DNA from 3 places in the Corallincola luteus genome. Region 2 is predicted to be linked to each of the others. Evidence: predicted binding sites of a transcription regulator. Region 2 holds the regulator's gene; each other region holds the start of a gene.

Region 1 (4,289 bases), on a different contig from region 2:
ACCCCGAGCCTGTGCCGCCACTAGCATGGCAAAGCTGCTGTCTTTCTTGATATTTATATCTGTGATGGGGTCCATCACGATACCGACGGTAATAGTCATTCTGTTATCCCAAGTCACCAAATCTGAGTTGCAAAGCGCTGATAGCAACCAACGCTGCGGTTTCTGTTCGTAATATGCGAGGACCGAGTTTGACGGTAAAGAATTGCGCTTGCTCAGCGACGGTAATCTCTTGTTCGGAGAGTCCGCCCTCGGGGCCGATAAGTATCTCTACCTGATCCCCAGGCGCCGCCATGTTGCTAAAGCTGGTATCGGTATGAGGATGCAAAGTGAGACGAGTGGCGTCAGTTGTTCTGGCCAACCATTCCGATAGCGGCTGGGGCGAATTGATACGCGGCACTCTGTTGCGGCCACACTGTTCGCAGGCACTGATAGCCACTTTCTGCCAATGTGCGACTTTCTTCTCCCAGCGTTCATTGTTGAGTTTGACGCCGCAACGTTCAGTAATCAGTGGTGTGATCTCTTGTACGCCCAACTCGACTGACTTCTGTATTGTGATATCCATCTTTTCACCACGGCTTATTCCTTGGCCTAAGTGGATCGCAAGTGGGCTTTCCCGATCTGCGGGGTGAGCTTGCTGTATCTGCACTGACACATTGCGCTTGTCGACAACACTGAGTGTTCCAAGATACTCATGACCGTCGCCATTAAAAAGCGTCACCGGATCGCCGAGGCGCATTCGGAGTACGCGCGCCACGTGACCCGCGGCATCACTACTTAGCTCGACCGTTGACGGAGAGGTCAGCGGTTCTGGGTGAAATAGTCGAATGTTGCGCATGATGTAACTCTTATCCTGACCAAACGATATTGAAAAGCAGTGCGTAGAAAGCGAAGCCTGTTTTCGTGATCAATCAACGCAGTATAAACAAAAAAGGCAAGCTTTCGCTTACCTTTATCTTTGGGATGAAAAAATGCCGCAGGTGTATGGCACCCACAGCACTTTGTGGGGTGTGCTAATGCACGGGGGCGGCAAATTTAGTCAGTCAATTATAAGCCTGCAGAGGCGCGAAGAGCGTCTATTTTATCAACCTGCTCCCAAGGGAACTGCTCACGGCCAAAGTGACCATAAGCGGCGGTTTCTTTGTAGATAGGCTGCACTAAATCTAACATTTCAGTGAGACCATATGGACGCAGGTCAAAGTGTTCTCTAACCAGTTTAACTAACAGCTCGTCAGCCACTTTACCTGTACCAAAGGTTTCGACGCTGATAGAGGTCGGTTCGGCTACGCCAATGGCATAACTTACCTGGATCTCACAGCGTTCAGCTAACCCAGCAGCAACAATGTTTTTTGCCACGTAACGGCCAGCGTAAGCGGCGCTACGGTCAACTTTTGACGGATCTTTACCGGAGAACGCACCGCCACCGTGGCGAGCCATACCACCGTAGGTATCAACGATGATCTTCCGGCCAGTTAAGCCGCAGTCACCCATCGGGCCACCGATAACAAAGCGACCGGTGGGGTTGATGAAGTACTTGGTCTTGTCGTTTAGCCATTCGCGGGGTAGTACCGGATCGATAATGACTTCGCGAACCGCTTCTACCAGGTCACTTTGGCTGACGCTGTCACAGTGCTGTGTCGATAACACCACAGCATCAATGCCAACAGGCTTGCCGTTTTCATAAACAAAACTTACCTGGCTTTTAGCGTCTGGGCGTAACCAAGGAAGTGTGCCGTTCTTACGTACTTCAGCCTGACGCTTTACGAGGCGGTGGGCATAAGTAATTGGCGCAGGCATCAGGACATCAGTCTCGTTGCTGGCGTAACCGAACATCAAGCCTTGGTCACCAGCCCCCTGCTCGCGAGGATCACCGCGGTCAACACCTTGAGCGATATCAGGCGATTGTTTACCGATAGCGTTAACGACAGCACAGGAGTCAGCGTCAAAGCCCATATCCGAGTGCACATAGCCAATATCTCGAACGGTATCACGTACCAGTTGTTCGATATCTACCCATGCTTCTGTAGTGACTTCGCCTGCCACTAGCACCATGCCGGTTTTAACCAGGGTCTCACAGGCTACGCGTGCCATAGAGTCCTGTTCGAGAATTGCATCGAGAACAGCATCAGAGATCTGATCTGCGATTTTGTCGGGGTGCCCCTCAGAAACGGATTCGGAGGTAAATAAATGTTGTGCCATGGGTGTCATCCAGATAGATAGACTTATATATGTATGAACGTCTAGACGTCTATTCTAACCAAGAGAGCTGCAAATGTGCTAGCCCCGATCGTAAAAAAAGCGCATAACCGCTTTGTTGTACGTGTAAACGTAAATAATAGATTACATATATAGAGGCGTAGAATTTCGTTGCTAATGTACACAGAAACATTGACAATATGCGTCCATTTTTTCAGACACTTCAAATTATAGAGCTGGGAGTATTCGATGCCTTCTCGTCGTGATCTTGCCAACGCAATCCGTGCACTGAGCATGGATGGTGTACAAAAAGCTAAGTCGGGTCACCCCGGCGCACCTATGGGTATGGCTGATATCGCGGAGGTTCTCTGGCGCGATTATATGAAGCACAACCCAACTAATCCTGAATGGGTTGACCGCGATCGTTTCGTATTATCCAACGGCCACGGTTCTATGTTGTTGTATTCCCTGTTACACCTCACAGGCTACGACCTCTCAATTGATGATTTGAAAAACTTCCGTCAATTGCATTCTAAAACCCCTGGTCATCCTGAATATGGTTATGCGCCGGGTGTAGAAACTACCACCGGGCCACTGGGTCAGGGCATCACCAATGCGGTTGGTTTTGCGATCGCAGAAAAATCATTGGCCGCGCAGTTTAACCGTGGTGTTCATAATGTGGTTGACCACTACACCTATTGTTTCCTCGGTGACGGTTGCTTGATGGAAGGTATCTCCCATGAAGCCTGTTCATTGGCTGGCACCTTGGGTCTAGGTAAGTTGATTGCATTTTGGGATGACAACGGCATCTCAATTGACGGTGAAGTTGAAGGCTGGTTTACCGATGACACGGCCAAGCGTTTCGAATCATACGGCTGGCACGTTATTCCAGCGGTTGATGGCCATGATGCAGCAGCGATTGCAGCAGCAGTCGATGCGGCGCGTGCAGAAACTGGCAAGCCAACCCTTATCTGTTGTAAGACCGTGATTGGTTACGGCTCGCCGAATAAAGCTGGTAGCCACGACTGTCACGGTGCGCCATTAGGCGATGAAGAGATCGCTGCATCACGTGAATTCCTTGGTTGGAAGCATGGTGCATTTGAGATCCCTGCTGATCACTACGAGCAGTGGAGTGCGAAAGATGCGGGTCAGGCCGAAGAAGCCGCTTGGCATGACAAATTTGCTGCTTATCGTGGCGAACACCCTGAGTTAGCCGCTGAGTATGAGCGCCGCATGAAGGGTGACCTGCCTGCTGAGTTCTCAGCGCAAGCAGATCAGTACATTGCTGACCTGCAAGCCAAAGGCGAAGTCATTGCGACTCGTAAAGCAAGTCAGAACTGCCTGAATGCTTATGGCCCATTGTTACCTGAATTCATGGGCGGCTCAGCCGATCTCGCGGGTTCTAACCTGACATTGTGGAGTGGGGCGAAAGGCCTCACTGCTGATGATGCTGACGGCAACTATATCTTTTACGGCGTGCGTGAATTTGGCATGTCAGCCATCATGAATGGTCTTGCTCTGCACAAAGGTTTCGTACCTTACGGTGCTACTTTCTTAATGTTCGTTGAATACGCTCGTAATGCGGTACGTATGGCCGCGTTGATGAAGCAGCGTAGCATCTTTGTTTATACCCACGATTCTATCGGTTTGGGTGAAGATGGTCCGACGCACCAGCCAGTAGAGCAGATCTCCAGCTTGCGTATGACACCTAATCTGGAAAACTGGCGTCCATGTGACACGGTTGAATCAGCAGTGTCTTGGAAAGCGGCGATTGAGCGTAAAGAGGGGCCTACTAGCCTTATCTTTACTCGCCAGAACTTGGCTCATCAGGATCGTACCCCACAGCAGGTTGCTGATATCGCCCGCGGTGGTTATGTGTTGAAGGATTGTGAAGGTCAGCCTGAGCTTATCCTGATTGCTACCGGATCTGAGGTTCAACTCGCAGTTGAAGCCTATGCCACGTTGACTGCGGAAGGCCGTAAGGTGCGTGTCGTTTCAATGCCATCAACGGACGTGTTTGACGCCCAGGACGCAGCGTATAAAGAAGCTGTATTGCCTGCTGCGGTAAGTAACCGCGTCGCCGTTGAAGCCGGAAT
Region 2 (4,289 bases):
GCCGTTACGGCCAAGGGTTACGGTTTCACCGTCGGGGCCACGACTGATAAAGCCAGTGACAATGGTGAGCTCCTCTTGGCGCTGTAACAGTTGTTCGGCCAGTTTTGGCTGCGACAGTGCAACATCGATCTCTGGTTGCGGTCCCGGCTGCGCCGAGAAAATCTCGCGTGCATCCAACCAGCCTGCGGGCACTGTCGACTGATTGAGCAATGCCGCCAGTAGCCGAGCTGACCATAGCTCGCCAAATCCGACAGTTTCGTTATAGCGCGCCGACTCATCGCCAGCTTGCAGCAGAGTCTGGATCTGGTTGAGATCATCGCTTAACGATTGCAGGGCTTGTTTTGCCGCGGCACCGTCTAACAGCTGGGTAATCAGACTGCCTTGAAAGCGCTCCAGATCAGTTAAGGTTTGTTTTACCAGCTCGTCATTGCTGCCCGCACTTTTGCTGCACAACACCAGCGCGTTGGTGGTTTTACCCGCCGCTGAGACCACCACAAGATCCCCTGCGGAGGTGTGCTCTTTTAGCAGCTCTACGACCCGCAGATAGCAATCTGCATCGGCCAAACTACTGCCACCAAACTTATGAACTCTGCTCCGTGATGACACGGATTCACTGCGCTGTGCGTGCTGCCACATATCGGCTGATTACCTTAGGTTATGCCAGTCGGCCAATTATAACTTAAACCGCATCAAAGCCCGCTTGCAGATCTGCAATTAGATCTGCCACATCTTCGATGCCGACAGATAAACGAAGCAGGTTGTTGCCAATGCCCGCTTCAATGCGCGCTGCTTCATCCATGGCTGCGTGGGTCATGGTTGCCGGGTGGGCAACTAAGCTTTCTACACCGCCAAGAGATTCTGCCAATGAGAACAAACTCAGACCACTGAGAAATGCTTTTACCTCATCGACGCCGCCTTTCAGCTCAAAGCTCAACATGGCACCAAAACCATGCTGCTGACGCTTGGCGATCTCGTGGCCTGGATGATCCGGCAGGCTCGGGTGATAAATCGCCGCAACTTTGGTTTGTTGCTGTAAGAATTTGATGATCTCCGCCGCATTATCCTGGTGTTGTTTCACTCGTGGCTTGAGCGTGCGCAAACCCCGCATGGTCAGGAAGCTGTCAAACGGAGAACCTGTGATCCCGATACAGTTTGCCCACCAAGCTAAATCATCACCCATTGCCTGCTCTTTGGCGACAACGGCACCGCCAACAACGTCGGAATGGCCGTTAATGTATTTGGTTGTAGAGTGGACGACGATATCTGCACCCAGAGTTAACGGCTGTTGCAATACCGGTGACAGGAAAGTGTTATCAACCGTGACTAAGGCACCTTGAGCGTGGGCTTGCTCGCAGATAGCTGCCACGTCAACCACACGTAGCAGTGGGTTACTTGGTGTTTCTACCCAAACCATTTTTGGCTTTTGTGCCAACGCCGCAGCGAACGCGGTGGGATCATTCTGATCAACCACCAACAATTTGAAATGGCCTTTCTTTTCTAAATTGGTGAACAGGCGATAGCTACCGCCATAACAGTCGTGAGGAACAACCAGCAGATCATCGGCTTCTAATAACATGGTAGCTAAATGCACAGCCGCCATACCCGTGCTGGTGATTACGCCTTTCGCGCCTTGCTCGAGTTCAGCTAACGCTTCGGCTAGTGCATCACGGGTAGGGTTGCCTGAACGTGTGTAATCATATTGTCGCGGCTGATCGAAGTCCGCAAACGTATAGTTGCTGGACAGATAGATTGGCGGTACCACAGCACCGTGCTGATGGTCAGTATCGATACCGGCACGCACCGATACGGTGGCAATGTTACGTTTGCTCATCTGGTTGCTCTCACTTTGGCTAAGGGGCCATCTGCTGGACATCAAAATATGCAGGCAGAGGCGGGCATGAGGCAACGATAAGGGATGAACTTTCAGACGTCAAGATATCTGGACGTCTAAACATCCCGCCATTTGGATTGCTATATTTGACTGACTCGTCTGACTCGGTACAATCAGCAGGGTTATTTGCAGCAAACGAAGGTAGGCAGCGCTGACATGGCAGAGTGGAACGGCGAATATATCAGCCCTTATGCAGAGCATGGTAAGAAGAATGAGCAGGTTAAAAAAATCACTGTTTCTATTCCGCTTAAGGTGCTTAAGATCCTGACCGACGAACGTACGCGTCGTCAGGTTAATAATTTACGCCATGCCACTAATAGTGAGCTGCTTTGTGAAGCGTTTCTGCATGCCTACACAGGGCAACCGCTGCCCGCTGATGACGACCTACGAAAAGACAGTCCAGATGACTTGCCTGAAGAGGTACGCAAGCAGATGGAAGAGTTAGGCTTACCGATCCCGGATCTGCACACCGAAGATTAGTCGCTCACCGTCATTTGGATTGCGTAATAAGGAGGCCGTTGCCTCCTTTTTTATCGCCTTTTGGTTACCTAACGGGCAAGCTGAGTGCTGTTGCGCTCGGTGTTTTGGCACAAAAATGACTTGACATTAAATGCCGATCACCTCAAATTTAGGCCGTATAGACGTCTAAACATCTAAATGTGACCCTGTGAGTCACATTGCATTCAGCACTGGCAAGGCCAGGGAGTTAAGTGAAATGGCATTAAGTCACGCACAGCAGATAGGTCTGTTGAACCAAAGCTTGTCGGAGCTTGGCAAGATCAATGTTTCTTTTGAGTTCTTCCCGCCAAGTAATGAAAAGATGGAGCAGACGCTGTGGAACTCGATTGAGCGTTTAGCCCCTCTAAAGCCTAAATTTGTCTCAGTGACTTATGGTGCCTGCAGCGGTGAACGGGATCGTACCCACGACATCGTTAAGCGGATTAAGAAAGATACCGGCTTGACCGCTGCCCCTCACTTAACTTGTATTGATGCCAGCCGAGATGAGTTACGCCAGATCGCCCGTGATTACTGGCAAAATGGTATTCGGGAGATTGTCGCACTACGTGGTGATTTGCCGGAAGGCAGTAATGAGCGCCCAGATATGTATGCGGCAGATCTAGTGGCTTTGCTGAAATCGGAAGCGGACTTTGATATTTCGGTAGCGGCCTACCCAGAAGTGCACCCAGAAGCGAAAAGTGCGCAAGCGGATCTGATTAACCTAAAACGCAAAGTGGATGCCGGTGCCAACCGTGCCATCACCCAGTTTTTCTTTGATGTGGAAAGCTATCTGCGTTTTCGTGACCGGTGTGTCACCGCGGGTATCGATGTTGAGATCGTGCCAGGTATATTGCCGGTATCAAACTTTAACCAACTTAAACGCTTCGCAGGCATGACCAGCGTTCATCTACCGCAGTGGCTGCATAAAATGTATGACGGCCTTGATGATGACGCCATGACGCGTAACCTGCTCGGCGCATCGATCGCTATGGATATGGTCAAGGTGCTGGCGAAAGAGGGCGTGAAAGACTTTCACTTCTATACCCTGAATCGTGCTGATCTGAGTTACGCCATCTGCCATTCATTGGGCGTACGTCCGAGTAACTAATTCAACAGATAATTTAAGCAAAAAAGAGCTGGCCATAGGCCGGCTCTTTTTTTATCTCACGTTAGGCTTGTTCCAACTATCTAGAGTCAGTTATGAGCCTGTTGCCGAACTAACATGGCTGGACGTTTCCACTGCGTCATTTCTGGTAGGGTCAGATAAGCGCCAACAAAAAAGCAGGCTGCGCCGACTAAGGTCCAAAGGTTGATTTGATATAAGTCGAGAACCTCCTGGCTACTGGGTAAGACCAGCGTGAATACGCCTGCGACCATAAAGGCGATAGAGCCGAGCATGTTAACCATGACGACCCACCATGAAATAGATCGTGGCTTCCATGCCCAAAAGCTGTGGCACTCTTCAATTACCGCAAGACCGCTGGCCACCAGGAAACAGACGCAACCGATGATGTCGGGAGTCCAGATCAGTAAATCTTGTTGCAACCAGTTCAGGTCACTTAACATCACATCAAAGGTATTTAGATTGAAGAACAAGGTGCCGACAAGCTGGATAAATGCACTTAACCAGCCAATCTGATTAGGTTGCCAGCTAAACCACGTGAAGGGGTTAGTGGGCGTAACACCCGCTTCTAATTCTGCCCGTCGATCAGCATTGACCACCTCGAGAAGCTGTAGGTAAGCGGCACTGGTGAAGAAGATAGAGCCAACAAAAAACACTATATTGATGGTGTCGACATCTTCTAACCAGTGACTGATTAGCCCAGGCCAGACCTCGTTGATACAGGGGGCGGCAAAACAAGCGGCACCGATCATGAATAGCATCGCCATACACCAGCTT
Region 3 (4,289 bases), 1.3 Mb from region 2:
CATCCCTTCATCCATATTGATATCGATGATCTGAGCGCCGTTCTCCACTTGCTGCTTGGCCACATCGAGGGCGGTTTCATACTGCTCCTCTTTGATCAGGCGTTTAAACATGGCTGAGCCGGTAACGTTGGTGCGCTCACCGACATTTACAAACAGCGTGTCTTTATCTATTACCAGCGGTTCTAGACCGGACAGCCGGCAGGCGATGTCCAGTTCGGGCAGTGGACGAGGCTCGACGCCAGCAACGGCGTCTGCCATGGCTCGGATATGTTCTGGCGTGGTACCACAGCAGCCACCGACCAGGTTCACTAAGCCAGATTCTGCCCACTCTTTGATATGTTCGGCCATCTCTGCCGGGTCAAGATCATACTCACCGAAGGCATTTGGCAAACCAGCGTTGGGGTGCACAGAGACAAAGGTCTCGGAGATCTGCGACAGATCACGCACGTATTGGCGCAGCTCTTTGGGGCCTAAGGCGCAGTTCAAGCCAAATGAGATCGGCTTAGCGTGGCGCAGAGAATGATAAAAGGCTTCAGTGGTTTGGCCTGACAAAGTACGGCCAGAGGCATCGGTGATGGTGCCGGAGATCATGATCGGCAATTCGTAACCGATCTGCTCAAACACCGTTTGTACGGCAAAAATCGCGGCTTTGGCGTTTAATGTATCGAAAACCGTTTCGATTAAGATCAGGTCCGAACCACCATCAATCAAAGCGTTTGTCGCTTCAATATAAGCCTCAACAAGCTCATCAAAGCTGGTATTGCGGAAACCGGGGTCATTCACATCCGGTGAGATAGACGCGGTACGGTTAGTTGGGCCTAAAACACCAGCAACATAGCGAGGAATACCTGTTTCCGCGGCGACATCGTCTGCCGCTTGGCGTGCCAAGCGGGCGCTCTCGCGATTGATCTCCACCACCAGAGATTCCATGTCGTAGTCGGCCATGGCGATACTGGTAGCATTAAAACTGTTGGTTTCGAGGATATCGGCACCGGCTTCTAGGTATTGCCGATGGATGTTGTAGATGAGCTCGGGCTGGGTCAGTACCAGCAGATCGTTATTGCCTTTGACATCCGATGGCCAGTCAGCGAAACGTGTACCACGATAGTCAGCTTCTTCCAGCTTTTGATTCTGGATCATGGTGCCCATACCGCCGTCAATAACGGCAATACGTTGCTTGAGTGTGGTTTCCAGTGCCTGAATACGTTCTATTCTGTTCAAACTTCTGCTTCCTATAACGATTCGGCGTGGGCTTGGCTTAATGCAACCAAAGACGCTTCGTTTAGATTAAACGGGGTGAGCTGATAAACATGGTAGTTGAGCCAGTTGGTAAATAGCAGATTACCATGGCTGCGCCAGCGCACCTTGTATGGCTGGTTTGGATCGTTATCAGCGTAATAGTTTTCCGGGACCTGCGGGTCTATCCCTGCATCAAGATCGCGGCGGTATTCATCATCAATGGTATTGGCATCATATTCTGGATGGCCAGTAACAAAAAACTGTCGGCCATCTTTCGAACCTAGCAGGTATAAACCGGCTTTTTCGGAGTCAACCAACACCTCCAGCTCAGGATGCTCATCAATCGCTTTTACTCTGACTTCGGCGTAGCGGCTGTGGGGCGCATAGAAAAATCCATCAAAGCCACGTAACAACGGGTGGTCTTTAGCCGCTTCACGCACCTGATGTTCATAAACACCAGATAATTTCTCCTCGCGCAGATGGCGTTGTAAACCATAGAAGTGGCTTAGTGCTGCGTGGGCTGCCCAGCAGAGGAAAATGGTGCTGACAACATGGCTTTTTGACCAATCCATGATGGTTTGCATCCGTTCCCAATAATGCACCTCTTCAAACGCTATCTGACCTAACGGTGCGCCAGTAATAATAAAGCCGTCGTAGCAGTTATCTTTAATCTCTTCAAAGCTGCGGTAGAAGGCATCCAAGTGCTCTTTTGGCGTGTTCTTCGACGGGCGATCATCGATGCGCAATAGTTCGACATCTATCTGCAGCGCGCTGTTTGAAAGTAAACGTAGCAGCTGAGTTTCGGTTTCGATCTTCTTCGGCATGAGATTAAGGATCAACACACGCAGTGGACGAATGTCCTGATGCTCCGCACGAGAGGCGGGCATGATGAAAATATTCTCCTGTTTGAGAATATTGGCTGCGGGGAGCTCGTCTGGAATTCGGATCGGCATGAGCTTTAACCTGTACGTCTAGCAACTGTTCAGTGACTAAAAAGGGCGTAAACCGCCCTAAATTAGAACGAGTCTAACTGAATCGGTTTTAGACGTCTAGAAGTCTTACCATCCATGCTGCTACAAATTGTTGAAATATTATCTTGGGTTTGCCTGTCTATCCTTAGTAGATAGCAAATTCAAATAGTTGAGGAAACCGAGCCATGGGCGTCAAGCAGCTTTATACACCAGTAGATAATGTCTGGAAGGGGATTTCACAAATTGATGGCCTTGCGCCCCTGTTACTCCGTCTCTATCTCGCGCCCGTGATGATCCAAGCAGGGTGGAATAAAATACAGGGCTTTGACGGCGTTGTTGAATGGTTTGGGAACAGCGAATGGGGCTTGGGTTTGCCGTTTCCTTTATTGCTGGCCAGTCTGGCTATCGCTGCAGAGTTTATAGGTGGCATTTTGCTGATCCCCGGCATTTTGGTGCGCTGGGTGTCTATCCCTCTGATGGTGACCATGCTAGTGGCGGCGTTTAGCGTACATTGGCCTAATGGTTGGCTGGCGATCGCTGATCCCAACAGTTGGTTGGCAAGTGAACAGGTGGCGGAATCCGCGCAGAAATTGGCCATCGCGAAAGAGATTCTGCAGGAACATGGCAATTACGAGTGGTTAAGTTCGAGTGGCAGCTTTGTTGTGCTTAACAACGGTATCGAGTTTGCCATTACCTATTTTGTGATGTTGCTGTCTTTGTTCTTTACCGGCGGCGGTCGCTATACCAGTGTCGATTATTGGGTACATCGTTCGGTGATGAAATCGCAGAACTAATGATTCGCATAGACAGGCGACAGCGGGTAACCGTCGGGTTGCTCGCTGTTTGAATAGAGGTCTTCATCGTTAGTAATGGCTAATGTTTGCCTGTTGTTTGTCATGGAAAATGCACAGATTTGTTAACATTATGTAAGTATTTGCAGCGAAGTGTGGGGTATCTCGTATTAATCAGCTCAACACGTTGAAAACCCTATTGCTCTCTCTAGTCTCGTTGAAAGCGATCTGGTACCTTGACCCCCTAGTTTAATGATTGGTGAATTGCCATGGATGTAATTAATCTTCTTCTTAACCGCTGTTCTCATCCGAAACTTAAAGCACCTGCACCCACAGGGCAGACTTTAGAGAACATTTTTCAGGCGGCATTGCGCGTTCCTGATCATGGTCGCTTAAAGCCGTGGCGCTTCGTTATCGTAGAGGGTGATGGTTTAGCGCGCTTAGGCCAGTTATTTGCTGATATTGCTACTGCAGCCGGCGCGCCCGAAGACAAAATCGCACGCGCGAAACAGATGCCTCTGCGTGCGCCGATGATTATTGTCGGTATTGCGTCACCAACACCCCATGCCAATGTGCCCCGTTCAGAGCAAGTCTTGTCTGCCGGTTGTGCAATGATGGCGATGCAACAAGCGGCGTTTGCGCAAGACTTTGGCGCCATGTGGCGCTCCGGTGAACTCTCTCATCACCCTGATGTGGCAAAGGCATTTTCTTTGGACACCGATGAAGAGATTGTTGGTTTCCTTTACTTAGGCACGGTAGCGCAAGAGGCTCCGGCTGCGCCTTTATTGCATAGCGACGATTTCTTCACCTATTACTGATAGTGTTCGCTGCTTAGCTTCTTTTGTAGCAAAGCGTGACATAAAAAGGCAGCCATTGGGCTGCCTTTTTATTTTGCTTTATCTGCTGAACAGCGCTTATTGCTCCGCTTTTGCCTGCCAAGCTTGCGCTTGTTGTTCATCCCTTGGGAAGTCAAATTCGCTAATGGCCTGTGGCGGAATAGGTAGCAAGTCACCGCGGTAAACCATAGCGATAATCGCAGCTAACTCTGGTTTTAGCGTGGTCGCTACATTGGCACTTTCATAATCTGTGCTGGCCACTTTAATCAGTTGCTGTTCGGTGTGCGCTAACTGTTGCATGATAATACTGCATCCTGCTGTATCCATGATGCACAACATGGTTTGCTCGTTCAGACTGGCCAAATAGGACAGGCAAGCTGGTAGGTAATTATCAATGTCGCAGCCATTTTGAAAATCTTGCAGCGCTCTTTGCTCTTCAGGGGAGTTTAACG

The links. Region 2 encodes MetJ, which represses methionine synthesis genes. Its sites were predicted from a motif close to TAGACGTCTAGACGTCTA; they were not measured.
Region 1: a site for MetJ is predicted at 2,231-2,248, ahead of metK (methionine adenosyltransferase). Genes of this name have one in related genera too.
Region 3: a site for MetJ is predicted at 2,282-2,299, ahead of metA (homoserine O-acetyltransferase MetA). Genes of this name have one in related genera too.

Annotation. Positions count from the first base shown of each region.
Region 1 covers NZ_SJXE01000008.1:140,660-144,948, reverse strand. Annotated here, with positions in the region: gene gshB (glutathione synthase) at 1-99, opposite strand, end outside; gene rsmE (16S rRNA (uracil(1498)-N(3))-methyltransferase) at 104-835, opposite strand; gene metK (methionine adenosyltransferase) at 1,045-2,196, opposite strand; gene tkt (transketolase) at 2,443-4,289, shown strand, end outside.
Region 2 covers NZ_SJXE01000001.1:126,035-130,323, forward strand. Annotated here, with positions in the region: gene metL (bifunctional aspartate kinase/homoserine dehydrogenase II) at 1-636, opposite strand, end outside; gene metB (cystathionine gamma-synthase) at 680-1,831, opposite strand; gene metJ (met regulon transcriptional regulator MetJ) at 2,048-2,371, shown strand; gene metF (methylenetetrahydrofolate reductase) at 2,607-3,497, shown strand; gene EZV61_RS00535 (hypothetical protein) at 3,584-4,289, opposite strand, start outside.
Region 3 covers NZ_SJXE01000001.1:1,459,052-1,463,340, forward strand. Annotated here, with positions in the region: gene metH (methionine synthase) at 1-1,221, opposite strand, end outside; gene metA (homoserine O-acetyltransferase MetA) at 1,233-2,192, opposite strand; gene EZV61_RS06515 (HvfX family Cu-binding RiPP maturation protein) at 2,396-3,004, shown strand; gene EZV61_RS06520 (NAD(P)H nitroreductase) at 3,271-3,819, shown strand; gene EZV61_RS06525 (hypothetical protein) at 3,916-4,289, opposite strand, start outside.